4 regions of the Paenibacillus sp. JGP012 genome follow, and region 4 is predicted to be linked to each of the others. Evidence: predicted binding sites of a transcription regulator. Region 4 holds the regulator's gene; each other region holds the start of a gene.
The links. Region 4 encodes Rex, which represses fermentation and respiration genes when NADH is low (regulators of the CRP and FNR family bind a similar motif). Its sites were predicted from a motif close to TTGTGAAATATTTCACAA; they were not measured.
Positions count from the first base shown of each region.

Region 1: the regulator Rex is predicted to act here: its motif matches at 6,327-6,344, upstream of HNR77_RS04145 (cytochrome ubiquinol oxidase subunit I).
Region 2: the regulator Rex is predicted to act here: its motif matches at 1,783-1,800, upstream of HNR77_RS05740 (cytochrome ubiquinol oxidase subunit I).
Region 3: the regulator Rex is predicted to act here: its motif matches at 2,046-2,063, upstream of HNR77_RS20310 (DUF2249 domain-containing protein).

Region 1 is NZ_JACHKG010000002.1:378,996-386,845, reverse strand. Features, by position in the region: gene HNR77_RS04160 (amino acid ABC transporter ATP-binding/permease protein) at 1-1,730, opposite strand, end outside; gene HNR77_RS04155 (ABC transporter ATP-binding protein/permease) at 1,732-3,786, opposite strand; gene cydB (cytochrome d ubiquinol oxidase subunit II) at 3,788-4,843, opposite strand; gene HNR77_RS04145 (cytochrome ubiquinol oxidase subunit I) at 4,788-6,203, opposite strand; gene HNR77_RS04140 (hypothetical protein) at 6,734-7,850, shown strand, end outside.
Region 2 is NZ_JACHKG010000003.1:212,064-219,913, forward strand. Features, by position in the region: gene HNR77_RS05730 (DsbA family oxidoreductase) at 1-873, shown strand, start outside; gene HNR77_RS05735 (GNAT family N-acetyltransferase) at 1,067-1,630, opposite strand; gene HNR77_RS05740 (cytochrome ubiquinol oxidase subunit I) at 1,987-3,366, shown strand; gene HNR77_RS05745 (cytochrome d ubiquinol oxidase subunit II) at 3,363-4,376, shown strand; gene cydD (thiol reductant ABC exporter subunit CydD) at 4,477-6,276, shown strand; gene cydC (thiol reductant ABC exporter subunit CydC) at 6,279-7,850, shown strand, end outside.
Region 3 is NZ_JACHKG010000019.1:1,269-9,118, forward strand. Features, by position in the region: gene HNR77_RS20295 (hypothetical protein) at 1-567, opposite strand, end outside; gene HNR77_RS20300 (DUF2249 domain-containing protein) at 581-1,234, opposite strand; gene HNR77_RS20305 (hypothetical protein) at 1,227-1,604, opposite strand; gene HNR77_RS20310 (DUF2249 domain-containing protein) at 1,622-1,855, opposite strand; gene moaA (GTP 3',8-cyclase MoaA) at 2,178-3,176, shown strand; gene HNR77_RS20320 (nitrate reductase subunit alpha) at 3,223-6,939, shown strand; gene narH (nitrate reductase subunit beta) at 6,929-7,850, shown strand, end outside.
Region 4 is NZ_JACHKG010000015.1:63,140-70,989, forward strand. Features, by position in the region: gene panD (aspartate 1-decarboxylase) at 1-216, shown strand, start outside; gene HNR77_RS18185 (tetratricopeptide repeat protein) at 302-958, shown strand; gene dinG (ATP-dependent DNA helicase DinG) at 1,149-4,001, shown strand; gene HNR77_RS18195 (redox-sensing transcriptional repressor Rex) at 4,248-4,904, shown strand; gene HNR77_RS18200 (amidohydrolase) at 4,888-6,195, shown strand; gene HNR77_RS18205 (DUF5590 domain-containing protein) at 6,247-6,777, shown strand; gene HNR77_RS18210 (hypothetical protein) at 7,097-7,624, shown strand; gene HNR77_RS18215 (AAA family ATPase) at 7,617-7,850, shown strand, end outside.

The DNA of each region.
Region 1 (7,850 bases), on a different contig from region 4:
ATAACAACCGGTGTCTTCCGCAGCAGCACCCGGGCCAGTGCAATCCGCTGACGCTCTCCGCCGGAGAAGCGCAGTCCTGTCTCCAGCATCGGGGTATGATAAGACTGCGGTAACGATTCAATCAGACCAGCCAGGCCGACCTGTGCAGCCACCTGCCGAATCTCCTCATCCGTTGCATCCGGCCTTCCAATCCGCAGATTGTTCGCAACAGTGGTGTCGAAGAGATGCGGACTTTGATTCAGCACCGCTACAACCTCGGTTACACTCTCGCCCAGCATCTCGACAGGCAGATCATTAATCAATACTTGTCCTGATGACGGCGACAGCGCACCCTGGATCAGCTTCAGCAGGGTTGATTTGCCGCCACCGCTGCGACCAAGGATTGCGAGCCGTTTGCCCTGAGGCAAATGCAAGGAAATGTCCTGAAGAGCATATTCCCCTTCTGGGGCATACCGATAGCTCACCTGCTCAATGGCAATATCCGCACGAAGCTTGGGCGGGATTCGCAGCCGAATTCGTCCGTCCGCAGCAGCATTGCTGTCATTCCCGTACCCACGGATCGAACTGGAATGCTGCCCCGTATTCAAACTGGGTTCCCGAGAATCTTGCTGCAGCTCCTTATCCTGCTCGTTATAACCTCCACTATCCTTGCTTCGATCCTGGTTTCTATTTTTGTCTGTATCCTTGTTTCTATTATCTATATCTTTTTTTCCAACCGTATCCGTACCCGTTCCCTCTTGTCCTTCCAGCCTGTTTAACCGCTCCAGTGATTCACGGTAATCCGGCATATGCCCGAGCGCGTCGCCTACAGGCAGCAGTGATTCCGTTAGCGGAAACAGCACCAGTACGAAGGCAGCAATCATGACCGCAGGCAGCTGGGCAGCAGAGGCCGCCTGTCCTGCCCACAAGGTTACCGAAACCACCATTAGCCCGATGACAAACTGTGCAATAAAATCACGCCACCGATTCCAGCGCCGCAATCTGCGGCGAATCTGGTCCGCATGCTCCTCATCCTCTTCCTGCCACTGTACAAACACTGCCGCTCTGCCACTGGCAATCCAGTCTCCAAGCCCAAGCACACCATCGGTGAGACGTGTGTACAGCTTGCTGTTTTCTCTCTTCAGCTGCACACGCCATCTCCAGGTTAATTTCAGGGATATTGCAGGCAGTACCGCCGCGATAAATAACATATATAGCGCCATGCATACGGCAAACATCGGATCAACACTGCCAAAAGCAAGCACAGCCGCACCATAGATTACAAGCGCAGTCACCGCCGGAAATACGGTGCGCAGATAAATATCCTGCAGACGCTCCACGTCATCGGCGAGTGCGCCAAGCACATCACCGGTCTGCATGCGTGAGCGCAAGAACAAGGCCTGCGGCTCCAAAATGCGGTACAGCTTCACCCGCTGATCCGCAAGTACACGCAGGACCGCATCATGTCCCGCCAGCCGTTCGACATAGCGGAACACTGCCCGGAAAATCCCAAAGGCACGTACGCCTACAATAGGAACGTACACCATCAGTATGTTTTCAGGACGCAGCGCAGACTTCGAGATCAGATATCCAGAGGTGAACAGCAGCATCACCGCACAGAGTGCCGCGCATGTGCCCAGTGCAATTGCACCTATAAATCTCCAGCGGTACTGCGCTGTGTACGGAGCGATCCAGCTGTTCGTTGGTTGCTCACTCTGTTCTGTCTCCACTCTTGAATATCCGGATTTCATCTCATATCGCCTCCATCTGCGCCTGAATCATGTGATAATATGCCCCGCGTCTTGCCAGCAGTTCCTGATGTGTGCCCATCTCCGCCACTGTGCCGCCCTCCATGACGATAATGCGATCCATATGCGGCATCCAGTGCAGACGATGTGTCGCCAGAAAAACAAGCTTTCCTTCAAACAGCGGCAGCATGGTCTGCTTCAGCTCATATTCGGTCTCCACGTCCAGATGCGCTGTAGGTTCGTCAAGCAGGAGCACACTGCGTTCACTGAGCAAAGCTCTTGCCAGCGCAACACGCTGCTCCTGGCCGCCGCTGAGCTGTCTGCCCCCCGCCCCAATCTCTTCATGCAGACCGCCTGGCAGCGATGATAACAGCTTCGTCAGTCCTGCTGCCTGAGCAGCCTGGGCTACCTCGGCATCGGATGCCTCCGGCAAGTAGAAACGAATGTTATCTGCAATGGAGCCGCTGAATATATAAGGATGCTGCGGAATAGCCGCCGTCTGGCTTCGCCAGGCATTGAGCAGTTCCGGGGTAAGGTGCCGACCATTAACCAGCACTTGCCCGGCTGTTGGAATCTGGAAACCTGCGAGTACATCAATCAATGTTGATTTTCCGGCTCCGCTGGCGCCAATGATCCCGATTTTGCCTAGGCCCGTCAGTTGAAATGTCACATCCCGAAGAGAATAAGGTCCCTCGGCTTCATGTTGAACCTGAATATCTGTCAGCGCTAATCGGCTGCACTCTCCCCACGAGGACATCGATACCGAAGAATCGGCAGAACACAAGGAGGCTGGAGATGCACCATGCACACCATGATCGGAAGAAGTGGCAGACAGCTTCATCTCATGTTTATCCCGATTAAAGACAACACGCAGTCGTGAAGCAGCAGGAGCCTTTGTCTCTGGCGTATCTGGTGTGCTTGCGGTGTTTGGTTTATCTGATGTATCTGACTTTTCTGTTGTTGTTTCTGATTTATCCAATGTACGTGTTGTGGAGGGGGTATGAAGTATGGCGGACGATAGATGATCAGACACTCTATCACCTGCCCCACCTCTCTCCAGTTCATCCCCATGATGCACTACACCTGCATAGGCTTCCATCTGACGCTGCTCTGCAGCCTTGCCCCGCTCTATCACTTTATTGATTGCTTCCCCGGCTTCCTTGCCATCCAGTGTCGCATGATAATCCGCACCCAGCATACGTACAGGCAGGAAATATTCCGGCGCCAGAATCAGCACCGTCAGGGCGGGGCCAAGCAGCATATTCCCTTCCGTCAGACGCAGCCCGAGACCCACAGCTACCGAAGCAACGGACAGCATGGTGAAGAAATCGAGCGCAAATGAGGACAAAAACGCCATCCGAAGGGTAGACATCGTTGCTTTGCGATACCGCTGACTCACCCGCATAATGGAGCTTTCATGCGTCTTGCTTTGTCCGAGTGTCTTGAGCGTTTCCAGCCCGCGAAGCGTATCTACAAAATGATTTGCCAACGCTTTGTAGGATTTGAACTGTCCGTCTATTTTGCGCTGGGTCGCAAGCCCAATTAGAATCATAAACACAATCAGAATCGGCAGCGTCAGCATCAAAATGATACCGGACATAGTGTCCAGTTTGAACACGTATAACAGGATGATTACAGGTGTAAATCCCGTGCCCAGCATACGCGGTATGAACAGCTCCAGATACGTTTTGTACTGAGCAATCCCCTCACGCGCCAGCGTCACCAGATGTCCTGTGCCTTCGGTTTTGGCGTAACGCGGACCGAACCGAAACCACTGTTCCGTCATCTGTCTGCGCAGGTCCGTTCCCGTTCTCTCCGCATATCGTGTGGTGACAAGCTGCAGCCAGAATGACAGGGCGTAGCGGGCGGCAAAAGCAGCCAGGAACAGCAGCAGCACAGGAACCTGCGATGAGACAGGAGCACCTTCAAACAATGCCGTAATGGCCTGTGCCAGCCATTTGGCCTGCATAATAATGGTCATCGCCTGCAGCAGCACCAGCGCAGAGGCCAGCGCGAGTACCGGCCGGATGCCCGGCAGCTTCATCAGCCCGCGTCCCATGTCAGTACTCCAGGTGGTGCTGTTCGTTCAGACGTTTGCGGAAAATATAATAGCTCCAGATCTGATATCCAAGCACAAACGGCAGCAGGGTGCAGGCAACAATGGTCATTACTTTCAACGAATAAGCACCGGATGCCGCATTATATACGGTCAGGTCAAAAGCCGAACCAAGCGAGCTCACGATGACTCTCGGAAACAGTCCGATAAATACTGATGCAAAGGCAATCGCAATGACTGCACCTGTCATACCGAAAGCCAGGCCTTCACGCTTCTGGCGAATGAAGTACGCAGCAAGAGCGAACGCAACCGCACCAAGCACCACCATAATCCAGAGCGCCCAGCCGCGAACAGCGAACACATCGGTCATCACATAGGTTAATACCGCATACAGGACCAGAACTACAGCCAGCGGAATCATTAACTTCTGTGCGAGATGCAGCGCCCGTTCTCTAAGCTCGCCGACAGTACGCAGGGAAGCAAATAACAGCCCGTGAACCAGGCACAGCAGCGTTACACTCAAGCCGCCTATGACGCTGTAAGGATTGACAATGTCCAGGAATCCGGCATGCATCTGCATCTGCTCGTCAATTGGCAGACCTTTCATCATGGTTGCAAAAACCACTCCGAACAGGAATGGCAGCAGCGCGCTGGCCACCAGAATGATGATGTCCCATGTTTTGCGCCAGCGCTGCTGTTTCATTTTACTGCGGAACTCGAAGGCAACCCCGCGCCCGATGAGCAACAGCAGTACAACAACAAGCGGCAGATAGAACCCGCTGAACAGCGTTGCGTACCAATGCGGGAAAGCCGCAAACATCGCCCCGCCCGCGGTAAGCAACCAAACCTCATTGCCGTCCCAGAATGGACCAATGGAGTTGATCAGCGTACGGCGTTCACGATCGGTTTTGGCAATCAGTCCGGTAGACATGCCTACGCCGAAGTCGAAACCTTCAAGAAAGAAAAATCCGATAAACAACACGGCAATCAGTACAAACCACAGCTCACTTAGTAACAACGGAATACCCCCCATCCATGCCAAACGGATCGGCAGACTCATCATGCTCTTCCGACTTATCAACGGCATACGGTCCTGCTTTGATTTTGCGTACAAACAGATACACCATCACGGCCCCAAGAACGCTATACGCCGCTGTGAAGGCAATCGTAGAGAATAAAATCATTCCTGCGGATACGTTAGGTGATACGCCAGCTTCGGTCGTCATAAATCCAAATACCGTCCATGGCTGTCTGCCGACCTCCGTCATAATCCAGCCTGCTGTATTGGCGATAAACGGCAATGAGATAGCAAATACCATTAAACGCATAAACCATGGTTTGGCTACTTCCAGCTTTTTGCGCCAAGCCAGGTACGTTCCATACACCGCCAGCAGAATCATCAATCCACCCGCAGCGATCATGACACGGAAGCTCCAGAACGTTGTACGTACAGGTGGAATATAATCTCCCGGTCCATACGTCTGCTGATACTCGGCATTCAGTTCCTTCATGCCTTTGACACTGCCCGAGAATTTGCTGTAGGACAGGTAGCTGAGCAGTCCAGGGATTTTGATCTCCCCTGAATTCTCTTGATTCTTCGTATCAATGGAGGCAATAACCGTCCATGGTGCCGGGTCCTCCGTTGTTGTCCATGTGCCTTCACTTGCAGCCATCTTCATCGGCTGTGTTTCCACCAGATACTGCGCCTGGAAGTGCCCTGAGAAAGCCACACCCAGCGAGGAAACGAGACCGATAATAATCGCAATATTGAAGGATCTGCGGAACACTTCCACATCTTGTTTTTTCATCAGCTTGTAGGCACTGATGCCCGTTACCACAAAGGCTCCTGTCATGAGAGCACCGAAGATCGTGTGCGGGAATTCGACGAGAAGCTGACCATTCATAATTAATGCAAAGAAGTCATTCATCTCAGCCCGTCCATTATTCAGCGTGAAGCCGACGGGATGCTGCATAAACGAGTTGGCTGCGAGAATCCACAGCGCCGACAGGAATGTACCGGTGAATACAAGCCAGATACAAGCCAGATGGACTTTTTTGGACAAACGGTCCCAGCCGAATATCCATAAACCGATAAATGTAGATTCCATAAAAAACGCAAGCAACGCTTCAATCGCCAGTGGCGCACCGAAGACGTCGCCGACAAACCGGGAATACTCCGACCAGTTCATGCCAAACTGAAATTCTTGTAAAATACCGGTGACTACGCCGACGGCAAAGTTGATCAGGAACAGCTTGCCCCAGAACTTGGCCATCGTTTTGTAGATTTCCTTCCCCTTGGCAACATACAACGTCTCCATAATCGCAACCAGCAGCACAAGGCCGATGGACAGCGGTACGAAGAAAAAGTGGAAAATCGTTGTAAGTGCGTACTGGATACGCGATAGCATAATCGGATCCATACCTTTACCCCTTCTTTCTGTTCGCTTTAGCAAGATACGTAAGTGGCGTTGAAGCGTTCATCTTCGCTGTCTGTTCTCCAAATACGTTGATGAACGTATTGTGCCAGATTACGCATAACTCACATGTGAGAATTATCACAATACCCACCTCCCCTGCGAAAAAAAGTGACCTTGGTCACACAATAGATAAAATTAAGCCTATTGTTTGGCGGTTCCTGTCGCTTGTTCTGCTGTGTCAGCTGCATCCTTGGTTTGTCTATCACATGCCTTAATGGTTGTAAATCGTCACTTTAATCGTTGTATGTTGCCAATTTAATCGTTGTATATCGTCACCTTAATGGTTGTATGCCGCCACTTTGTTAGTTTGTGTATCCCACATTAAAGGCTGTACGACGCGAGTATTATTGGAAGATGTTCATGTTTGGAGCGGAATCCCCATATGTTAGTGTCAGGCAGTTCACACACATGCGGTATGCTAAAGCACTTTACATAGAAAGTAAGCCTTCTAAATAAAGCGAGGTGAATGAAAGTTGGAACGTTCAGAACCGTTAACAACTACAGATTGCTCGTCCAAACCCGGCTCTACTGCTGCACGGAAGCAGGCTGAACAGGAACTGGCAGCAGAGACGGCCCAGCCAGTCCAATATGTGCTTTTTCCACGCAAAGGGGGCTGGTCATCATTTCCTTATCCTGACATTGCTGCTTTATTTGCAGCCGAACAGGGAACGCTCGCCTACGTCAGCAGCCGCAGCGCCGAGCAAGAGCAGCTTCCTGCATCCATTCAGGTCATTCCCCTGTCAGAAGCCGAGAAGCGCTTGCAGGAGCCAAGGACAGTTGCAGTTGTTGCCCATCCTTATTGGCTGATGGCTGTCGCAGCCATGCGGCCAGAAGTATGTATTGCACTCTTGCCAGAGCCGGTTGGAGATGAAGCTGTATCTCCGCTCTGGGAGAGCAGCATTTCGCGACTGGTCGGTATAGCCGATCTGGTTGGCACCTCTTCGGAAACCCGGTACATGAAGCTGCTCTTTCAAGGCATTCGAGCGGTCTGGCTTGGAGGGGAAGACCCTTCACCTGCAGGTTACATCAATCAAGACAGCCAGAGCATTCCGCTGCGTGATTATGAGCTGTTTTTCTTACATGCACTGAGGCAGGTTCTGGGTGGCATACCAGACAGCATCACATCGCTTCAATGCCGGGTGCGAGCCGACTACTACAGAGAGCTTCGGTCCAAGGCTGGTGCACATGAGACGATCTCCTTCCTCCTGGCGGCTTACGAATATTTACTGGAGGACAATCATGCAGCCGATTCACTGAAAGAAGCCTTCTCTCATGCAGTGATCAATGGGCGGCAGGACTGCATTCAGTCCCACTACCGTTTCCTCTCGGCGATCTATACAAAATCGGGTCAAACCGAGCAGGCTTTGCAGGTGTATGGCATCAGTGCCGGGAACGAGCAGGAACGCCACCATTACGAGCAGTTATGCCGCTGGCTTGAAGCGGGAGAAGAGAAGCTGGTTCAAGCGGAGCTGCTCCGCATCAACGATGACTACGGCAGTGCCATGCGTATTCTTGATGAGCTTGGCGGGGAAACAGCAAGACACTGGAAGTTTCGCATCTATCAGGAAACAGAGCGTGTGGAGCACGCCC
Region 2 (7,850 bases), on a different contig from region 4:
TGCGGCATAAATGATGAAGAAGAGATGCAGGTTATTGATCTGAAGCAGGAAGAGAAGAAAATAACGTTGTATTATGCGACAGACCCGATCTGTTCACACTGCTGGGCACTGGAGCCTGTGCTGAATCGGTTTATAGAGGAGTACGGTCATTATTTTCAGGTGGAAACTAAAATGGGCGGTTTGTTAGCAAGCTGGGAAGGGTTTTCCGATGGGGCAAACGGGATTCAGAAGCCTTCGGATGTGGGTGGACATTGGAGAGAAGTAGGGGAGCACTCACGGATGCCAATTGACGGTTCCTTGTGGTATGATCATCCGATTCAGTCTTCCTATCCGCCGTCTCGTGTATTTAAAGTCATTCAACGTATGGTTCCGGGGAAGGAGCAAGTGTTTCTAAGAGCTGCACGTGAAGCTGTCTTTGCATTGAATCGTAACATCGGGGAAGATGATGTGCTTGTTGAGCTTATTGATGATCTGGGGCTGAATGGCAAAGTAATCGTAGAAGCAGCATCACAGCAATCGGCACAAGATCTATTGGAAGAGGATTTCGAGATGGTGGCCCGGCTGGGAGTTAGAGGTTTTCCATCGATTATTATTGTGAATAAAGAGCAGCAAGGCATCAAGGTGGTTGGTGCCCGTACACTGGAGACGTATGTTCAAGCGCTGCAGCAGGTTTTGGGTGAAACACCGAAGCCGAAGAAGATCAAAGCATTGTCTCACAAAATTGAAGAAGGACATCTTCTGTTTTCCAAAGAAATTGAAGTGCTGTACGACATCGAGCAGCAGGATGTGGAGTCTTATGTACAATCCCAACTACAGGAAAACACGTACCGGGTACAGCAAATTCTAAATGAAATGGCTATTCAGCGGGTGTAATGTCTCAGGAAAAAGATGACAGCAGAATTAGTACATTTATCCATGTATTATTACAAATTCCCCGAGGGATATACTTTGAAAAAGTCACATTAATACATGTTTATTTGTTAATTGAACAAACGTGAAAAAGCAGCTGCTCTGAACATGGGCAGCTGCTTTTTAGATATACATCTTAGAATAGACGAAGTCCGTATCACAGGTTTTTGTAATAAACGAGATGATCCACCCATTCCTCATGTTCATAGATAAAGCCTTTGCGGACACATTCAAATTGCAAGCCGACACGTTCAGCAAGCTTGATCGAAGCATGATTATCCAGATTAATATGGGCCTCCAAGCGGTGAAACTTCAATATTTCAGCCGCAATCCGAAGCACCTCGCTTACGGCCTCTTTGCCATATCCGTTTCTCCAATGCTGATTGTGGATCGTGTAACCAAAGCTGGCCCATTGAAATGGTTCCCTAGCCAGCGTGGCGATATCAATCATGCCCAGGTGGGTGCCATCTTCTTTGCTGAATACTCCAAATATATAAACCTTATCGGTACGCGCCAATTCCTGGTGCCGTTCAACGAGTCGTTCGAACCATTCCGGTGTGCATTCGCTCATATCTATTTTTCCAGGATCATGGCGATGCAGGGAGGGAGCGCGGCTTTCGAATTCATGCAGCCAGTTCGCATAGTCTTCGTTCCGTAATGGGCGGATCACTAATCGTGTCGTCTCCGACAGATGATCAAATGGACCTTCAATAATATTCAATAAAACATCTCCTTATGTATGGGTTTATCCGAATAATACAGTATGTCTGAATCAAGCAACAGTGAGACAAGCGTGCGAGCTTCCTCAGTTTAACATAAATCGTTGCTCTTATAATGGGTTTCATCCGATAAATCAATAGCCCGAAAGGGTGGTTGTGAACAATTTCACCAACTTGTCAGAAAATGTTGAGCCTTTCTTGAACGTTTAGAGGCGAAGACGTGTCATCGATTGAATTGCTTCAAATTGAGGATATACTAATTTTGAATATTAGGTCTGGGTCTAGTGGCAATCTATCACTTTCATTTGAATTGTGAATTTTTTTCATGAGACATTTACTACAGAGGAGGCATTACAAGATGGCAATCGATACGGTGTTATGGAGCAGACTAGTAACAGGTCTGACCCTAGGTTTTCACGTCATTTTTGCAACACTTGGTGTGGGTATACCCCTGATGATCTCGATTGCAGAATTCATCGGCATTCGCAAGCGGGACCCTCATTACATACTGATGGCCAAGAGGTGGTCGCGAGGATTTGTCATTTCAGTGGCCGTAGGGGTGGTGACTGGTACGGCGATATCCCTGCAGCTGGCTCTGGTCTGGCCAAACTTTATGAAGCTGGCCGGCAATGTCATCGCACTGCCGTTATTTATGGAAGTGTTCGCGTTTTTCTTCGAGGCGATCTTCCTGGGCATCTATCTGTACACGTGGGATCGGTTCAAAAATCCTTACATCCACTGGCTGTTAACCATTCCCGTTGTAGCTGGAGCAGGCATGTCGGCTGTTTTTATTACAACTGTGAACGGATTTATGAATCAGCCAGAAGGTTTTGTCATGCAGGCAGGGCAGTTCGCAGCCGTCAATCCCGTGCAGGCCATGTTAAATACGGCATCATTCTCCAAGGTATTTCATGTGCTTAGTTCTGCTTATGTTACAGGAGCCGCTCTGCTCGCGGGCATCGCCGCGCTGGCGATGCTAAGAAGAGGTGCATCAGCCTACCACAAAAAAGGCTTAAATCTGATGATGGCCGTTGTGCTGGTGTTCAGTTTGCTAAATACACTTGCTGGTGATGTATCCGCCAAATTTTTGGCTGAGCATCAGCCGGAGAAGCTGGCAGCTGCAGAATGGCATTTTGAAACAGAACGTGGTGCGGATTTGATTCTGCTGGGGTGGCTGAATGCCGAGCATGAGATTATAGGCGCACTGCATCTGCCCAAGGTGCTCAGCTTTCTGGCCTTTGGGGATTTTAATGCCGAGGTCACTGGGCTGAACGAATTCCCGCCTGATGAGCAGCCGCCATTGCTGGTGCATTACCTCTTTGATCTGATGGCAGGTATCGGGTTCGCGCTGTTAGCCGTGTCTGCTTTGTACTTTCTCTTTGTGCTCTGGAAGAAGCGTAACCCGCTCAACAAATGGCTGCTTCGTCTGGTTGCTCTCAGCGCGCCGCTTGCCTTTCTGGCAGTAGAAATGGGCTGGTTCTATGCCGAGATCGGGAGACAGCCCTGGATTATTCGAGGATACATGCGCGTAGAGGAGGCTGCTACGACATCCCCGAGTGTACGCATTTTATTTTTTGTTTTCCTGCTCTTATATATTGTGCTGGGTGTGATATGTGCGCTCGTTCTGAAGCGTTTGTTCAATAACAACCCTGCCGAGCTTGAAATGGAGAAATGGATCAAGACGAGGGAAGATCGGGATCAAGCTATTGAAGCAGGGAAGGGAGGACATTTGACATGAGTTATGAATTGATTGGCATTTCGGTGCTCTGGCTGTTCCTGTACGGATATCTGATCGTTGCATCGATTGATTTCGGAGCCGGATTTTTTGCCTTTTACGCACGCCTGACCAAGCAGGACCATCTGATTAATCGTTTAATCTCTCGTTATTTATCTCCTGTATGGGAGATTACGAATGTATTTTTTGTATTTTTCTATATTGGCATCGTCGGTTTTTTTCCAGATACGGCTTCATATTATGGCGCGGCATTGATCGTTCCGGGCAGTATTGCCGTCATTCTGCTCGCCATTCGGGGATCGTTCTACGCGTTTGAAAATTATGGCTCCAAGAACAACATCGTATACCTGTTCTTATATGGAGCTACCGGATTGCTTATTCCCGCATCCCTGTCCGTGGCACTGACCTTGTCGGAAGGGGGATTTATTCTGAAGCAGGGTGAGACCGTGTCGCTGGACTATTGGGCCTTGCTGACTAATCCGTTGTCATGGAGCATCGTTGGTCTCGCCATCGTTTCGGTCTTATTTATCAGCGGCTCGTTTCTAACGTTTTACGCCTCGCGGGCAGAGGACGGTGCTGCACTTCAACTCATGCGGAATTATGCCTTGTTCTGGAGCACGCCAACGATCATTTTGGCCCTGACCTCCTTTATATATCTGGGGCAGCACAATGCGCGTCATTTTCAAAATATGATGGACCTCTGGTGGCTTCTCGCCTTATCCGTGGCGTTCTTCATGATTGCGATGTGGCTGCTGTACAACGGTCGCCGTTACGGACTGGCATTTATCAGTGTTATGCTGCAATTTTTCTGTGCGTTCTTTGCCTATGGCATCGGTCAGTATCCTTACATTCTAGATCCGTATATCACCATTCATAGCAGCGCAACTCCGCCAGCGATGGGTTTCGCCCTAGTCGTCGTATTTATTGGAGGGCTATGTCTGCTCATTCCTTCCCTGATTCTGGTGTTCAAGCTGTTTCTATTTGATGCCGATTATGTCAAAGGAAAAAGATAAAGGAGGGTATCTTGTGAAAAGGCAAAGGAAAAAGCGGGCCGAACAATCAACAACCAAGCAAGCTGCACGGCAAAGGAAACCATCTGGTCGGCGGAAGTCCATGCTGATTCAGCAGCAAATGTCATCACTTCGTAAAAGCAGGCTTCTCCTTATGGCCTTTTCACTAGCCCTTGGGGCAGCTGTGATCGCTCAGGCCGTATTCACAGCTGAAGCAGTGCAGCGAATCTTTGTAGAGAAAGCTGCATTGGGCTCGATTGTGCTGCTACTCGGCACGCTGCTCGCGGTTATGATCATCCGAACTCTGCTCATGTACGGTAACGGAAAGGTTGGTCTGCATATGGCAGCCCATGCCAAGACACGGATGCGAGCCATGGTGCTGCAGCACCTGACCCGGGCCTCCATGTTTTCCTCGTTACAGGGGCAGACAGGAGGTAAAGTCAGTGTTGCACTGGACGCGGTAGATGAAGCGGATAGCTATTTTAGTCAGTACACTCCGCGTATGATGGAGGCAGCGATCATTCCGATTTTAATATTAACGGCTGCCTTCATCTTACATGCGAATACAGGCTGGATTATGCTATGCACTGCACCCTTTATTCCACTCTTTATGATTCTGGTGGGTCTGCAAACCAAAAACAAGTCTGAAGAGAAGTATGAACAGCTGGCTATGTTCTCGGGAACGTTTCTTGATTCACTTCAGGGGCTGGTGACACTGAAGATATTCGGTCGTGCAGACCGTCAGCAGCAGGAGATTGAACGCAGCAGTCTGGGATTCCGCGATACAACGATGAGCATTCTGAAAATTGCGTTCACCAACACATTTATGCTGGAAGCGATTGTTATGTTAAGCATCGGCATTGTTGCACTGGAGCTCGCCCTTCAGCTGCTGGTGTTCAAGTCCATGAGCTTCCATACCGCTTTTCTGGTGCTGCTGCTCGTTCCTGAATTTTATAGTTTGCTCAAAAATACAGGAACGGCCTTCCACACCGGACGCACAAGCATGGGGGCTATTCGCAAGGTTGAGCAATTGTTAGAAGAGGCATCTCAAAAGGAACATCAAATATCACGGTCACCTCAGGACGAGATGACTCATCCGTTTGCACAATCGGAAATGGAGACATACAGCGTATCCGAAGAGGAGCGATCTGCATCTTATCTACCGCCAACGATTGAACTTCAAAATCTGCGTTTTCGCTATGCTTCGGAGGGGTTTGAACTTGAAGTGGAGCAGCTGGGGCTTAATCCGGGAGAACAAATCGCAATCGTTGGCAAAAGCGGCTCGGGGAAAACGACCTTGCTGCATGTCATTTCGGGTTTATTACAACCGACAGCAGGAGCTGTACTCGTTAATGGAAGGCCGCTCGCGCAATGGAGTGAAATCAACTGGTTCAAACAGATCAGCTATATTACACAGCATCCGTATATTTTTGCAGGCACGCTTGCTGAAAATATCGCTATCGGTGCAGGGAAGGATGTATCCCGAAAGGATATCGAAGCAGCGGCTGAGCAGGCAGGTCTTGCTGACATGGTTGCCGGGCTGGAAAACGGATTGGACACCCCTGTGGGAGAAGCAGGCAGAGGATTATCTGGCGGGGAAAAGCAAAGACTTGCTCTTGCTCGCGCGTTCCTGAAACGACCTGCCGTTATTTTGTTTGATGAACCAACGGTTGGACTTGATCTGCACACAGAGCGAATACTGCAGCGCTCGATCGCATCACTGGCTCAGACAGCAACGATGATTACCGTAGCCCACAGGCTGTATACCATTCAGCAAGCGGATCGGATTTTGTTTATGGCAGATGGCGTGCTCGCAGATCAAGGCACACACCAGGAGCTTATGGAGCGTTTACCCGCATACGCCGAGATGGTTCATATGCAGCAAAGAGGAGGGATCGCATGAAGGTGAAGGAGCTGGCCGTACTTTCCAAAGCCATGATGCAGGAACGCAAAGACATTCTGTTATCCATTATGTTCGGATTTATTGCTGGTACAGCGGGAGTAGCACTCTTCTCCGCCAGTGGATACATGATCTCTCAGACCGTATTTGCGCCGCCGTTATACACGCTGATTGTGCTCACATCGATGGTTAAACTGCTTGGGTTTGTGCGTGCAGCGAGCCGTTATGGGGAACGACTCGCCTCACATCGGGCAACGTTCTCCATTCTGAGCCGTTTGCGCACCACATTTTTTGCCAAGCTGATTCCTCTCACTCCGGGAATATTGAATAAAAATCGAAGCGGAGACCTGCTGGCGCGCATCGTTGGTGATGTGGAAAGCTTGCAGCATTACTTTTTACGTGTAGCCTATCCTCCAGTGATGGTCGTGATGGTGTTCCTGTGCACCGTCATATTTACCGCCGTTTATTCCTTCTGGATTGCATGTTTGCTTGTGGCAGGCATGCTGATTACAGCGTTTGTTGTACCCGGACTGGTGGTCAGCTGGCAGCGTAAACGAAGTGATCAGGTGCGTCAGCAGCGCGCAAAGCTGTCTACCGAAGTGACTGAAGTGTTATATGGCTTCCGTGATCTGAAAATATATGGACAATTGGCACAGCGGGAGCAGATGCTGGAGCAGGCCTCTGATTTGCTTGCCCGTGAACAACAGAGATCAGCCACACAGCTGCTTCGAGGACAGTCGATGCACATATTGGTCACCTACCTGGTAACCTGGGGAGTGCTTGCAATCGCTGCTTTTTTGATCGGAAAGGGGGAGCTGTCCGGTGTATTCCTGGGGATGCTGATTCTTGCGGCACAGACGGTATTTGAAGAATCGGCCGCAATGGCTGTGCTGCCTGCTTATAAACAAGACAGTGAGTATGCAGCCAAACGCCTCGCGGAGGCTGTACAGCCCGGTCATGTGCAGGATATACAAGCTGAACGAGCCGAACAAGATGAGCCGGGTCAGCAAGTGAAGCGAGGTAAGCCAAGTCAGGATCTGCAAGGAAATCACTCAATGATCGTAGACGTATCAGCGGTTGCGATCGAGCTTGCTAATGTTTCTTTTCAGTATGAGGGCGAGTGGCGTTCTGCCTTGAAGGAGGTTTCTCTTCATTTTGCAGCCGGCTCCAAAACGGCCATTGTCGGACCCAGCGGCTCAGGCAAATCAACCATTCTGGATCTGCTGCTCAAGCTGCGTACTCCGGCATCCGGCGTTCTGAGACTGAATGATGTCTCGATTAATGAACTGCCTGAAGAGAGTATCTGGCGCAATACTCACGTTGTACTGCAGCAGAGCCATTTCTTCCGTGGCACAATTCGGGACAACCTGCTGGCAGACGATCAGAATCTGGACGAGGAACGGGAGGCAGAGCGGTTACTCCGTGTGCTGAATGCGGCTCAATTACAGCATCTGTCTCTGGAAGACATCGTGTATGAAAAGGGTGAAAATCTGTCAGATGGTGAGAAGCAGCGCCTGGCCATAGCAAGAGCAATGCTTCGCCCTGGAACATTATGGCTCCTGGATGAGCCTACATCT
Region 3 (7,850 bases), on a different contig from region 4:
AATCAGCATGCCAAACCAGCCGAGAGTACCTATCCAGATATGAGCGCCAAACAATCGTTCATGCAGACCGTTCCAGTCGCCAAAAGCAAAATCAAGTCCCATCAGCAAGCCCGATAATCCGGTAAGCACTAGATATAGACAGGCACAGGCTGCACTGATCGTCACCGGGTTCCATTTCGAAGCTCGAAAGAGGGTGACAGTCATATTCCAGCCAAAGAGCAGAATACCGGATAAAGCAAGTGTGGCCGAACCTGCAATCCAGATCACATCTGCGCTAATAAAGCCAATCAACATGCCTGCAGCACCGATGCTGAACAAGAAATAGTGGCAGTAACCAAGCACTTTACTGTAAATATTCGTTTGCAAAATGACATGGATCAACTGATAGACAGCACCCATCGCCAGCATGGTGGCCCACCCGAGCACAAACAGATGAGCGTGAAACCAGCCTTCAGGTCCTCTTAATTCATCACCAAGCCAGCCAGTCAGTGATAGCAGAGAAAATACATGATACATGATAAAGCCAGCAATGCCTGTGATGATAAAAAGAAACGGCAGCCTGGACATGGCTTTCGCCTCCTTATCCTTTTTCGATGCTGACTTTGGCTGTTCCATCCGTTTGCTCCTGTACCGTGTATCGACAACCGAGCTGATTCAATTCCTCAATTAAAAATACAGGCACACGGTCATTGTGAATCAATACAATTTCTCCTGGTTTGCAGCGTTTGAGAGCGGCTAATGTGCGCATCATCGGCTGAGGCGGCTCCAGTCCGCGATTGTCCAGAACGATGGTCGGCTCTTTCAGTTCCTGTGTTATAGCCTCCTCTGGCAAAACCTCGGATTTCGAAGGTTCAGTTATCGCTGGAGGTTGCCCTTCACAGGAAGGTATGACATTCTCTGAAGCCAAGCCCTCAATCGACGAGGAATCTAATTTGTTCCGAGCCAGCGTACTGGATTGAACCGCCGCAGAGATTTTCCCTGCAGCGGTTTTGTTTTTTTTGTGCACAAACGTGGTCACCCAATGATTGGATTCAAGACGCTCTGATGTACTGGAGTATCCTTTCATTTTCAGAATGCCAAGCAGTGGAGTTGGCTTGAATGGCGCATGCAGGACGAATACGTCTTCGTGCTTCAGTTCTTTGACGGTATCCATAATGAGCTGGAAAGGTTCTAACTTTTTGCTCAGGTGAGGACGAACGTCCAGTGCCACAATGTTAACGACAGTTTCAGGCATTGATCTTCACATCCGATTCGGTGCTGACTGTTGTGGCGGTGCTCGTCTGCTGAATCAGCTTGACCGAAGATTCATATAAAGCAGCCATGCCACCGTACAGGGCATAGAAGAATGAGTCGGGTGCATCAAGGGAGAAAGAGAGATAGGATTTGGGGCCCATCTCAAGCACACGCTCAAACAATCTCGCACTTTCATAGGCATAAAAGCAGAAATGAGTAAATTCAAACACGGGCATTTTCTCGTAAATCGTAATGATCTCTTGTGCATAGGTTGCCTGCTCACGCTGAGCAATCTGAATCATGGATGCAGCATCTTCGAGTCCCAGCGTAAGACGCAGTGTAGTCTCGTTTATGATTTCAACATGCGCCATTTCCGTTCAACTCCAATCTATCGTTTCGTGATTTTGACTTGAAACGTTATAGGACCTTGTTCGATATATTCCCATTCAAAACCGTCGGGATGTGTCGATTGAAACTGGAAGCGGAGTGGTTTTGGATCGTGATCGTTCACTAGCAGCATCGCTTCCTCCGGCTGAAGGGCTTCGAACGTTTCAAAGATGATTTTATGTTTCAGATGAGGCGGATACTCTGTCGCATTAATGGCTGCAACATATGTGTTCATGGGTCATTCCTCCAAATTGGGATTAGTTGTGGTGTTGCAACTTGATTATAGAAAAGCAGACAGGAGGGCTGTGTGAGCCTGCTCACACCTTTATTTTTGTCATAATCTCGCCTTATTTAAGCTGGAATCCTGTTCGGAAAAGGGCTCTGGAGCATTCATAAATATGCAACTGTGCGTTATGTTTCAGTTCTTGTGATATTTTGCACAGTTAGCAGAGCCGGGCATCATTATGCTTAGCCCATGATTGACAGTGCATGTAAGGAAGCGAGTGTTTTCCTTCAGCCGATGTCATGAAAGCACCCGAGAGAGAGGAGGTACGTGTATGGAATCAAAGTTATTAGACCCGTTTGGACGTGTGCATGATTACTTGCGAATATCGGTTACAGACCGTTGCAATCTGCGGTGTGTGTATTGCATGCCGGAAGAAGGAATGCAGTTTGAACCAACAGAACGCATCCTGTCCTATGAAGAAATTACATCGATTGTCCAGGCACTTGCTCCGCTGGGCATACGGAAGCTGCGATTGACTGGCGGAGAACCTCTGGTTCGCAAGGGGCTGGATCAATTGGTTGCCATGCTATCCGCTATTCCGGGGATTGAAGACATTGCATTGACAACCAATGGCATATTTTTGGCACCTCATGCCGAGATGCTGAAGGCTGCAGGTTTGACACGCGTTAACATTAGTCTCGATTCGCTCAAACCGGAGCGATTTGCGCGTATTACACGGGGCGGGAAGGTACATCGTGTGCTGGAGGGCATTGAAGCCAGTCAAAGGGCTGGATTCAAGCCAATCAAGCTAAACGTTGTACTGATGAAGGGTATAAATGACGATGAGGTAGAGGATTTTCTACGCATGACGCTGGAGAACCCGATTGATATTCGTTTTATTGAATACATGCCCATCGGAAATAGTGGAACCGGTTGGAAGTCGAGTTATTTGCCGCTAGAACATGTGCTGAAGACTTGCGGAACCAAGTGGAACTACGAAAGCCGCGATGTGTATGGCAATGGCCCAGCGGACAGTTATCGGATTGTTGGGGCCGCTGGAACGTTCGGGCTGATTCGTCCGGTCAGCAGTCATTTCTGCGGCAGTTGCAACAGACTCCGGTTGACTGCCGACGGCAACATTAAGCCGTGTCTGTACTGGTCGGATGAGTATAATGTTCGTCCGCTCGTCGGTAATGACAAGGCGGTGCAGGATTTGTTTTATAAGGCGCTCGGCACCAAACCCGAAACTCATGACATGGTAAAAGCCTTGAAAGGGCAGCAGATTAACGGAACACCTACGCTGCGGCATATGTCGCAGATTGGAGGATAGGAAGTGCGAAATCGTTTCAACAGGTCACTATTGTGGGAGGACAACAATGAGCAGCGAAAGCATGCCCTGGATGGGCAAACTGAAGTATTTTGCTAAACGTGAGAAAAACGCAGAAGGCTGGAGTGAAATGTCCCCGGTTAACCGGGATTGGGAAGATGTGTATCGGCGTCGTTGGCAGCATGATAAAGTGGTGCGTTCTACACACGGTGTGAACTGCACGGGTTCGTGCAGCTGGCAGATTTATGTCAAGGATGGCATCGTGACATGGGAAACACAGGCGACGGACTATCCATCCACCGGACCGGATATGCCTGATTTTGAACCACGTGGATGTCCGCGCGGGGCAAGCTTCTCATGGTATCTACATAGTCCACTGCGTGTAAAACACCCTTACGTGCGTGGGGCGTTACTGGAAATGTGGCGTGACGCTTTAAAAACACATGGCGATCCTGTTCGTGCGTGGTCAAGTATTGCGAATGATCCCGTCAAAGTGAAACGATACAAGTCGGTACGCGGTAAAGGTGGATTGGTTCGTGCGTCATGGGGGGAAGTGACAGAGATTATTGCTGCTTCCATGATTCATACGATCAAAGATTACGGTCCTGATCGGATCATTGGTTTCTCCCCAATTCCAGCGATGTCCATGGTCAGCTACGCAGCTGGTTCCCGTTTCTTGTCTCTCGTGGGTTCACCACTGCTTAGTTTCTACGACTGGTACGCGGATCTGCCGCCGGCATCCCCGCAAATCTGGGGGGATCAGACGGACGTGCCGGAAAGTAGTGACTGGTATAACTCAGGATACATTTTGGTTTGGGGTTCCAACCTGCCGATGACCCGTACGCCGGATGCTCACTTCCTTGCTGAAGCACGTTACAAGGGAACAAAAGTCGTTTCCATCAGCCCCGATTATGCAGAATATGTGAAGTTTGCTGACACTTGGATGTCCGTAAAACAGGGTACAGATGGTGCACTTGCCATGGCCATGGGACACACCATCCTGAAGGAATTTTATCTGGAACGTCCTACAGATTACTTCATGTCCTACGCGAAACAGTATACGGACTTCCCGAATTTGTTGATTGTGGAAGAGAAGGATGGCGTAAACGTTGCAGGCCGCTTCTTGCTAGGGGAAGACCTTGGCATCGAGGGCAACAATATGGCATGGAAAACCCTTGTATATGACGAAAATACGGGAACTTATGCGATTCCAAAAGGCAGTATGGGCTTCCGCTGGGGTGAAGAAGGTACGTGGAATCTCAAAATGGAACAAGTGGATACCGGTGAGCCGATTGATCCAAGACTGTCGATGCTCGGTGTGCATCATGATCTCGTAACCTTGCAACTGCCTTACTTCGATGACGAAGGAAGTCATGTGATGGAACGGCAAATCCCGGTGCGCCGCATCTGGGTTGATGATCGCTGGATTACGGTTACTTCAGTATACGATCTCGTGCTGGCGAAGTACGGGGTAGATCGTGAAATGACTCGTTCAGCAGACTCTACTGAAATCGTTGCAGGAGTCGTTCTGGAAGCGGAAGAGGATAAACCCTTTACACCTGCTTGGCAGGAGAAAATTACCCGGGTTGATCGTGATACCGTCGTTCAGATCGCACGTGAGTTTGCACAAAATGCGGTGGATACACAAGGTCGTTCTATGATTATTATGGGGGCTGGCATCAACCACTGGTACAACTCTGATGTTATCTATCGTGCCATTATCAACCTGCTTCTGATGACGGGTTGCCAGGGGGTTAACGGTGGAGGCTGGGCTCACTATGTCGGTCAGGAGAAACTGCGTCCGGCCGAAGGCTGGCAGACGATTGCATTTGCACGTGACTGGAGCGGACCTGCGCGTCTGCAGAACGGAACATCCTTCTTCTATTTTGCAACAGATCAATGGAGATATGAGGAGACCCCAGTCGGAGAACTGACCTCAGCACTTGAGGGCGATCCGCGGTTCCAGCACGTTGCCGACTATAATGTCATGGCTGCGCGCATGGGCTGGCTTCCATCCTATCCGCAATTCAACCGCAACTCGATTGATTTGCATCAGGATGCACTGAATGCGGGGGCAACGACAACAGAAGAGATCGGAGCCTATGTGGCATCTGAACTGCAAAATAAAAATCTGAAATTTTCGATTGAACAGCCGGACGATCCGGCGAACTTCCCGCGTGTGCTGTTTGTATGGAGAGCCAACTTGATCTCAAGCTCGGGCAAAGGACATGAATATTTCCTCAAGCACTTGCTTGGTGCTACGAACGGATTGCTGAATGACGATGATCTCGGACTTCGTCCAGAGCATGTGGAGTGGGTGGATGATGCACCGGAAGGCAAGCTGGATCTCATGGTCAATATGGACTTCCGCATGGCAGGTACAGCCATGTATTCCGATATCGTTCTTCCGGCAGCAACATGGTATGAAAAAAGCGATTTGAGCAGTACGGATATGCACCCGTTTGTGCACCCGTTCAACCCGGCGGTTGCTACGCAGTGGGAATCCCGTTCAGACTGGGATACATTCAAGGAGATTGCGCGTGTGTTCTCCGAAATGGCTGCACAGCAGTTCGATGGACCACAGAAGGAGATTTTGGCTACACCGCTGCTGCATGATTCACCAGATGAACTCGCTCAGCCGTATGGAGAGATTAAAGACTGGAGCGCAGGAGAATGCGAAGTGATTCCGGGCAAAACGATGCCGCATATTCAGGTGGTTGAACGTGATTATGCTGCGGTCTACAACAAAATGATCAGTCTCGGGCCGAATGTGAAGGATAAGCCGATCGGTACGAAGGGCATCTCTTGGTCTGCAACGGAGGAATACGAGAAACTGAAAGGCATTTTGGGTGTGAATCGCAAAGATGGCATTGGACAAGGATGTCCCGATCTGAGTTCAGATCGTAATGTCGCTGAAGCCATTTTGACGCTATCCACCACCACAAACGGCAAGATGGCTGTACGTGCATGGGAGTCACTTGAGAAGAAAACGGCACTGCATCTAAAGGATCTCGCAGAAGAACGCTCGGAGGAATGTTTCACCTTCGATGAGATTACGTCGAAACCGAAAACAGTGATCACGTCACCTGCATTCAGCGGATCGGAAAAAGGCGGACGGCGGTATTCACCGTTTACAACCAACGTGGAACGTTTGATTCCATGGCGTACGCTGACAGGCAGACAACAGTTCTATATCGACCATGCGATGCTGCGTGAGTTTGGCGAGACACTGGCGACCTTCAAACCGATTCTGAAACATACACCGTTCCATCCAAACAGTAAACGTCCGATCGAGGGCGGCAAGGAAATCGTGCTGAACTATATGACACCGCATAACAAATGGTCTATCCACAGTATGTACTATGATGCACAGCCGATGTTGACTTTGTTCCGGGGGGGCCCAACGATCTGGATGAACCACGAAGATGCTGAGGACGCGGGTCTGGTGGATAACGACTGGATCGAATGTTTCAACCGCAACGGGGTTGTTGTGGCGAGGGCGGTCGTCACACACCGTATTCCGCGCGGAGTAGCGTTTATGTATCACGCTCAGGATCGTCATATTAATGTTCCGGGTACGAAAATTTCACAGACTCGCGGCGGTACGCATAACAGTCCGACCCGTATTCATGTGAAACCAACCCATATGATCGGCGGGTACGCCCAGTTAAGTTATGGTTTCAACTATTATGGCCCGACAGGCAACCAGCGTGACCTGAACGTCATCATTAGAAAACTGCAGGAGGTGGATTGGCTTGAAGATTAAAGCACAAGTCAGTATGGTCATGAACCTGGACAAATGTATCGGATGCCATACATGCAGCGTTACATGCAAAAACACCTGGACGAATCGTCCAGGTGCAGAGTACATGTATTTTAACAATGTCGAAACAAAACCAGGTGTTGGTTATCCGAAACAATGGGAGGATCAGGAGCGTTATCGCGGCGGCTGGGAGATGAAAAATGGCAAGCTGGAGCTGAAATCCGGTACACGGGCAAGACGTTTGCTGAACATTTTTCACAACCCGGATCAACCAACGATTGACGATTACTATGAGCCGTGGACTTATGATTACGAAAAACTGACCAACAGTCCGGAGAAGAAACACCAGCCTGTTGCAAGACCGAAATCCCAGATTACCGGAGAGTACATGAATCTGGAATGGGGTCCAAACTGGGAAGATGACCTCGCGGGTGCTCATGTCACGGGGATGGAAGACCCAAACATGAAAGGTGTCGAGGAATCGATCAAAATGGATTTTGAACAGGTATTTATGATGTACCTGCCGCGGATCTGTGAACACTGTTTGAACCCGTCCTGTGTGTCCTCTTGTCCATCAGGAGCGATGTACAAACGCGAAGAGGACGGCATCGTGCTTGTTGACCAGAATGCTTGTCGTGCATGGAGATTCTGTGTATCGAGCTGCCCATACAAAAAAGTATATTTCAACTGGCAGACAAACAAAGCCGAGAAATGTACGCTTTGCTTCCCGCGGATTGAAGCGGGTTTGCCAACGATCTGTTCCGAAACTTGCGTGGGCCGTATCCGTTATATCGGTCTGATGCTCTATGATGCAGATCGCATTGAAGCGGCAGCTTCAGTGGAAAATGAAAAGGATCTGTATGAGTCCCAAATGGATGTATTCCTTGATCCGAATGATCCTGAAGTCATCCGTG
Region 4 (7,850 bases):
ACCTATGTCATTCCAGGTCCGCGCGGCAGTGGTGTAATCTGCCTGAACGGCGCGGCAGCCCGTCTCGTACAGCCTGGAGATACGGTAATTATCATTTCCTATGCGATGATGTCTCAGGAAGAAGCGAATACACATCAACCAACGGTGGTATTCGTGGACGGTCAGAACAAACCGGTGCAGACGATGAAAAAGGAAGTGCACGCCACGATTTTGTAATCCGCTGGGAAGGGGAATGAAATCTGCTCATCCAGCAAAAAATGAGTACAGGTCACTGCACTAATCCATTTTTTCAAGGGTGGGGATGCAAGCGATGTTCCAGCATGTTTTCGCCGAGATGAACGACATGTTAGATGAAATTATCAAGAGCTATCCTTCCGCTAAAGGTCTGGACAAACAGGAATTGCAGCAGAAATGGAATTTATTAAAGCGCATGAGTGATGGCGTGCTGGATGAATGGCTGATGTTTGAAGAAAAGATGAGCCAGCTCAGGGAGCAGGAGCTCGAAAAGCCGGCTTCTCTGGAGCCGGAGCAGGAGGCGGTTACTGCTCTTCCCGAGCTTGATCTGGAATGTTTCAGTCGCGGTCAGGGGTACTTCAAGCTGCAGATGTATCCGCAAGCCATTGATCAATTCTCAAGGGTTGTTCACGATTACCCCGAGAGTGCGCTGGCTCGTTTCTATCTGGCACTTGCTCACCTTAATTTAGAGCAGTTATATGATTCAGAAGTCCATTTACAGCATATTATGCTGTTAAACGGTTCTGCGCGGCTCAAAGGCCTGGTATGTAATGTGCTGGGCTGTATTCAAGCCAAGCTTTCGAATCCGGAAGCTGCCTGCTCCTTGTTTGCCCAGGCCCTTCAGCATGACCCGACATTGACCGAACCTCTGTATAACATGGAAGCCTGCAGGCTTAACAGAGGCAAACTGCAATACGCAAATCAGCTGACTGCCCTGAATTAGGGCGTGTCTTGAAATCTGCTTTCTTCAGCGTTTTCAGACACGCCCTAAACGGACATTTGGCGGCAAAAGAACGGTGTTTCCTCCTATGGCATAGCGGCGGGAACACCGCTTTTTTGTCAATTAATTTTCAAATGTCCTTTTTTTTGCTATGCTGTAACATAGACTGGAATGGAAGGGACCGTATATTGCAATGAAATTTGCCGTTTTGGATTTCGAAACAACCGGCACGCAGTCCGACGGTGAAATTATACAGGCCGGACTTGCCATCATAGATCATGACTACAGCATAACTCAAATATATAGTTCTTATGTAAATCCGGGTGTGCCCATTCCTCCTTTTATTACGGGGCTGACCGGAATTACAGAAGACGATGTCGCGGATGCTCCTTCACTCGAAGAGATGATGATGGAGATGGTGCCGCTTCTTGACGATGTGGTGCTTGTGGGCCATAACGTTGCCTTTGATTTTCATTTTTTGCAGAATGCGTTGGATCGGTGCGGTTATTTGCCTTTTACAGGCCGTATTCTGGATACGATCGACTTTCTGAAAATTACGTTTCCTTCTCTGGGATCGTATCAGCTCGGTTACGTGTCAGCCGAGTTCGGATTTCAGCATGACCGTCCACATCAGGCGGACAGCGATGCACTTGCAACAGCTTATGTGCTGCTCAAGTGCCTGGATGAGCTTAGAGAGCTGCCTTTAATAACAATTCAGCGGCTTAGTGATCTGTTTGCGCCAGAGGATAGTGATCTGGGCTGGTTTTTGGACGGGCTGCGCAGCGAGAAGGAAGCTGAGCCAATACAAGACCTTGACGGGCATACGTATTATCGTCAGCTGGCGCTTAACGTCAGCGATTGGACGGAGATTGGAGCGCCTCGCGATGAGCGGGAAGCGAATCCGCTGGACGGGGTAAGCTTTGATCAGTTTATGGATCAGGTGAGAGCGAACCTCAAAGATACGCTGGAGCATTATGAAGAGCGTGAAGCACAGACACAGATGTTCAGCAGTGTACGACAGGCGCTGGATGAAGAGAAACATCTTCTTCTGGAAGCTGGAACGGGCACAGGGAAGTCACTGGGGTACTTGCTGCCGGCTATTTATGAAAGTGTTAAACAGGAGCAGAAGGTGATGGTGAGCACTCACACCATCAATTTGCAGGAGCAGCTGCGTGAGCGGGATATTCCCATGCTGACTCAGGTGGTGCCATTCCCGTTCAAGGCAGCTGTCTTCAAGGGCAGAGGGCATTACCTGTGCCTGCGCAAGTTCGAACACAAAATCAACAAACGTGAATTTGCTACGCCAAAAGAGGATTATTTCACAGCCGCTCAAATGATTGTATGGCTCACACAAACGGAAACGGGGGATGACGAGGAACTAAACCTCAGCGCACGTGGTGGCGACTTCTGGGAGACTGTTCAGAGCGAATCTGAATCATGTCTTGGCAGATCCTGTCCGTGGTTCCGCAAATGTTTCTATCATCGTGCCAAGCATGAGGCCGGGCTTTCGGACATTGTGATTACCAATCATTCGAAGCTGTTCACAGATGTGAAGGCTGCTCACCAGCTTTTGCCAGCATATGAAAGCCTGGTTATTGATGAGGCCCATCACCTGGAGGATGTTGCGGGTAAACATCTGGGTCTTCATATGAAGTATTTTACCCTTGTGCACACACTCACACGTTTGTTCAAGGACAGCCGTAACGGACAGCTTCCGATGCTGCGTTCACAGCTGTCAGGACACGAGAAAGGCGTGCAGTGGGGTTCCATGGTGGATGAGATGTTTCCTCTTGCTGTGGAAGTTAAGGAGCTCTGGGACCGTCTGAGCGACGCTCTGTTCAGCCTGCTTCCTGAACGCAGCGACGCGTCACCAGGCGAGACAGGACAATTCTCCCTGCGACTGAAGGCATCACAAAAGCCTGCGAAGTGGCAGGAGCTGCAGGATCTGGAGAACCAGATCTATGTCACTCTGGGCGATATGGTTCGCAAAGGCGACAAGCTGCTGCTTGAAGTGAAAGAGGATCAGGATGATTATCAGTCTGACAGCCTGATCACAGATATTACCGGACTGTTGAAGGATTTGACGACAATGAAGGAGAATCTGCGATTCTTCATGCGTATGGACGATGCCAAGACAGTGTACTGGATGGAAGCCAGCGGTCAGTTCCGCAGCAAGTCCCTTCAGTTATACGCTGTTCCGGTGGATGTAAGTGCACAGCTGAAAGAGATGTTTTTTGACAAAAAGAAAAGCGTTGTGCTTACATCAGCGACGTTGTCTGTCGACAAGTCCTTCCAGTTTATGATCGAGCAGCTGGGCTTGCAGGAGGCTGCGGACAATAATCGGCTGCTGACCTCCATGCTTCCTTCTCCGTTTAATTATCGTGAGCAGGCTTTGCTGGTGATCCCGCGTGATTTCCCGAGTCTGAAGGGCAGTGTCGGAGATGCACACTTTGTACAGATGCTGGTGCAATCGCTGGCTGAAGCGGCGATTGCAACTCGTGGACGGATGCTGGTGCTGTTCACCTCTTACAAAATGCTTCGCCAGGTATATGATCCGCTCAAGGAGGCCTTGTCGGGAAATGACATTTCTCTGCTGGGCCAAGGGGTGGACAGTGGCAATCGTTCCAAGCTGACCCGAAGATTCCAGGATGCCAAAGCGGCGGTACTGCTGGGTACGAGCAGCTTCTGGGAAGGGGTAGATATTCCAGGCGAAGCTCTCACCTGTCTGGCGATTGTACGACTGCCGTTTCAGCCTCCGAACCACCCGCTACTCGAAGCGAAGAGTGAACTGCTGGTGGAGCAGAAAAAAAATCCATTTATGAAGCTGTCTGTTCCACAGGCGGTCATCCGGTTCAAGCAGGGATTTGGGCGACTGGTTCGTACCGGCAAGGATCGGGGTATTGTCATCGTGTATGATACCCGTGTGATCGAGGCCTACTACGGCAAGTATTTCCTGTACTCACTGCCTGGACCGAAGATGGAACATATGCTTACAGAACAGATGGTACCGCGTATTTCCGAGTGGCTGGATCAACCTGCCGAGTAGCAAAAATATTCATTTTTTGTAAGCTATGGCATTGCATTGTGCTTTAACATGGCGTTACACTCGAAAGAGACTTTACAGGCAGAACATCATGGACTTATAAATTTAACTTGCAGGGCATTCTGTATATATATAAATAATGCAGCTATGCATAGGTAGATATACAGAATGCCCATCTTTTCAATATGTATTTTGATATCGCAGCATTATTTATAATTTTATCGTGGCAATGGTAAGGGGGAGCAATAAATGAAATCGGATAAAATTTCAGAAGCAGTAGTAAGACGTCTGCCTGTGTATTTGCGTTATTTGAATGAACTCGTGCAGCGTGAGGTGACAACGGTTTCCTCGCAGGAGCTTGGACAGCGCCTTGACTTGAATCCGGCCCAGATTCGCAAAGATCTGGCTTATTTTGGTGACTTTGGCCGTAAAGGCATTGGATATGATGTTTCTTACTTGATTGAGAAGATTCGTCACATTCTGAAAATAGACCAACAGATCAATGTGGCTCTGGTTGGAGCCGGTAATCTTGGACATGCGTTGTCGAATTATAATGCGTACCTCAAGGACAATATGAAGATTGTAGCTATCTTTGACGCATATGGTCCGAAAATCGGCAGCAAGATCAACAGTCTGACGGTCAAACCGATGGAAGAGCTGACCGAGGCGGTACAAAAAGATAACATCCGCATCGGCATCATCACGGTTCCTGATACAGAAGCTCAGAACGTCGCTGACCAGCTGATTGAGTCGGGGATTGAAGCCATTCTCAACTTTGCACCAACCATTCTGAAAACACCTCCGCATGTACGTATCCATCATGCTGATTTTACAACAGATTTGCTGAGCCTGGCTTATTACTTGGAGAACGGGAAGGACGAGGAGCAAGATGACAACAACGAATAAATGGGTAATTCACAACGGGAAATTTGCTGTAAACGAAGGTTCCAACTGGACAGTAGTGCAAGGATATATGGTTGTTGAGGATGACAAGATTGTGCATATTGGTGAGACGCTGCCGGAAGGAAACGAGCATCTGACTAAAGTGGATGGAAAAGGGCTCCTCTTCCTGCCGGGTCTGATCAATACGCATGGTCATGCAGCGATGTCACTGCTTCGCGGCCATGGCGATGATCTGGCATTGCAAGTGTGGCTGCAGGAAAAAATGTGGCCAATGGAAGCCAAAATGACTTCCGAGGACGTGTATTGGGGAGCATCGCTTTCCGTGCTTGAGATGTTGAAAGGCGGCACAACAGCATTTCTGGATATGTACGATCATATGGATCAGGTCGCAAAAGTGGTGGAACAGTCCGGGGCAAGAGCTGCGCTTGCGCGTGGTGTAATCGGACTTTGTTCGGAAGAAGAGCAGATGCGCAAGCTGGAAGAGTCTGCAGCATTTGCACGTGAGTGGAATGGACAGGCGGGTGGACGCATCACAACCGTAATTTCTCCGCACGCACCCTATACTTGTCCTCCAGACTACATAGAGAAGCTGGTACAGGTTGCACATGATCTGGACCTGCCGCTGCATACACACATGTCAGAAACCTTACGTGAAGTTGAGCAAAACGTAACAGATTATGGTCTGCGTCCAGTGGCACATCTGGAGAAACACGGCTTTTTCTCCCGCCCTTCTCTGGTAGCTCATGCGGTGCATCTGAACGATGAAGAGATCGAAATTTTGGCGCGTCATGATGTTGCCGTATCTCACAATCCGGGGAGTAATCTGAAGCTGGCCTCCGGGGTAGCGCGTGTTCCAGCGCTGCTAAAAGCCGGAGTGACGGTATCACTGGGGACAGATGGCCCTGCGAGTAATAACAATCTGGATATGTTTGAGGAAATGCGGCTTGCAGCCCTTATCCATAAAGGTGTATCCGGCGATCCGACAGCTGTACCTGCTGGTGAGGCGTTGCTGCTTGGAACAGGTTACGGTGCGAAGTCTATCTTCCTGAAGGATACAGGGATGCTGCAAGCGGGAATGAAGGCTGATTTTATTGCATTAGATATTGAACAGGCTCATTTCTATCCGCATACCGATCTGATTTCACATACGATATATTCTGCTTCTGCGAAGGACGTGCAGCACGTCTGGGTTGACGGGAAGCAGGTAGTGAAGCATGGTGAATGTTTGACACTTGATGAAGAGCGTATTTTGCGAGAAGCTCAGCAGGCATTTGACCAGCTGCTTGCTCGTTAAGGAATAGACAGGCTGCCGTGTGCAGTTTTTCAAGGAAAGGAAGTTCAGCTCTTGAAGAAAAAAAAGAAGTGGATCTGGATATCGCTGCTCATCCTCGTTCTGGTTTTGTTTGGACTTCAGCAATATTATGTCTACGTTACACAGGATCAGCGCCAGGAGGAAGCACTGGCGATTCAGGCGGCGAAGGACCAGCTCGGCATCACATCACCGGATGAGCTCCGCAAATACGTCTGGGGCGAAAAAGAAGGCGATGACAATATCTATTGGACGATGACGGCCAAAAATAAAGATAATCAGGATATCCTGGTATGGGTGAAGTTTGATATGAATAATCAGCCTGTGCAAGGTACGGGCGGGGTTCACAGTGAGCTGTTGCAGAACGGGATGTCTGAAACACAAATTCGCAGTCGCTTCGAATCTGATGTGCCTGGCGGCGAGATTAAACGGATCATGCCCGGAGTGGTGAATAATATTTACGTTTGGCAGGTATATTACAAAGCGGATACACACAATTATTATCGGTTTTACCGATTCAGCACTGGGGAGCAGGTGGACCTGGTGTATACAGTTCCTAACAGCTAGCCAAGAAACCGGCAGTCGATACATCGACTGAACCGGTTTTTTGGCATGTTCATGATATTAAATGCTGTCAAAATAGCTTATTTTAAAGTTTAATAGTGTTAATCGATGATATTCATGAAACTTTTAATATAGTTAAATTTAATATTTTATTCATATTTTCACCTTCGATATTGTATATACGATGTGATATACTCAAATATGTACTGAAGTTAACAAATAACGCAAACAAATCTGCAACAGTTATTGCAGATATCATGTACAGCTAACTATATAGGCCTGTAGATCATGTATAGGCTCATTTTTGGGAGGGGAAATTCAATTGAAGCTGAAAGTAATGCCTATTATTATTACTGCCGTTGTTTCTGCCGTCCTGTTGTTTGGAGGTTGGTTCATATATCGACAAGTCGCTGTACAAAGTCCGATTGAAAAGATGGTTACACAGTATGATGGTGTCAACAGTGCTCAGATAACTATTAACCGCAATGATGTGCATATGAAACTTGATCTGAAACCTAATGTCGATTTAGGCAGACTCGTGCAATACATTCATCGAGAAGGACAGAACCTGATCGGTTCACGTGCACTTAAACTGGACGTCGTGGATCATTCGAACGAAGCTTTGGAGAGCTGGTGGGGCGATGCGATGTTTACAGTCGCTCAAGCGATGGAAAACAAACAATATGCAGAGATTACCCCTACGCTATCGAAGATGGCGACGGGTGGGATCAAAGTTAACACCGCAATGGATGACAACAATGTGTATGTTAGTCTGAGAGACGGAGATGCCAGCAAGTTTATTATCCTGCCGCGTATACCCGGTCAGATAGGAGTGTGGCCTAATGCCTAAATGGACGAAAGAAGCAGCCATTGGATTTGTCCCTGTTTTGATTATTTTTCTTGCATTTATCGGAGTGAATATTGTACCTATTCTTATTGCTGCGCTGCTGGTAGGTGGCTTGTTATTTATGATGCAGATGCGCGGAGGAATTACTGTGGGTGCAGCCCAGGAGCGTAAACGGAAGAAAAAAGGGCCATCCAAGCTGACCTTTGAGGAAATTGGAGGGCAGGATAGC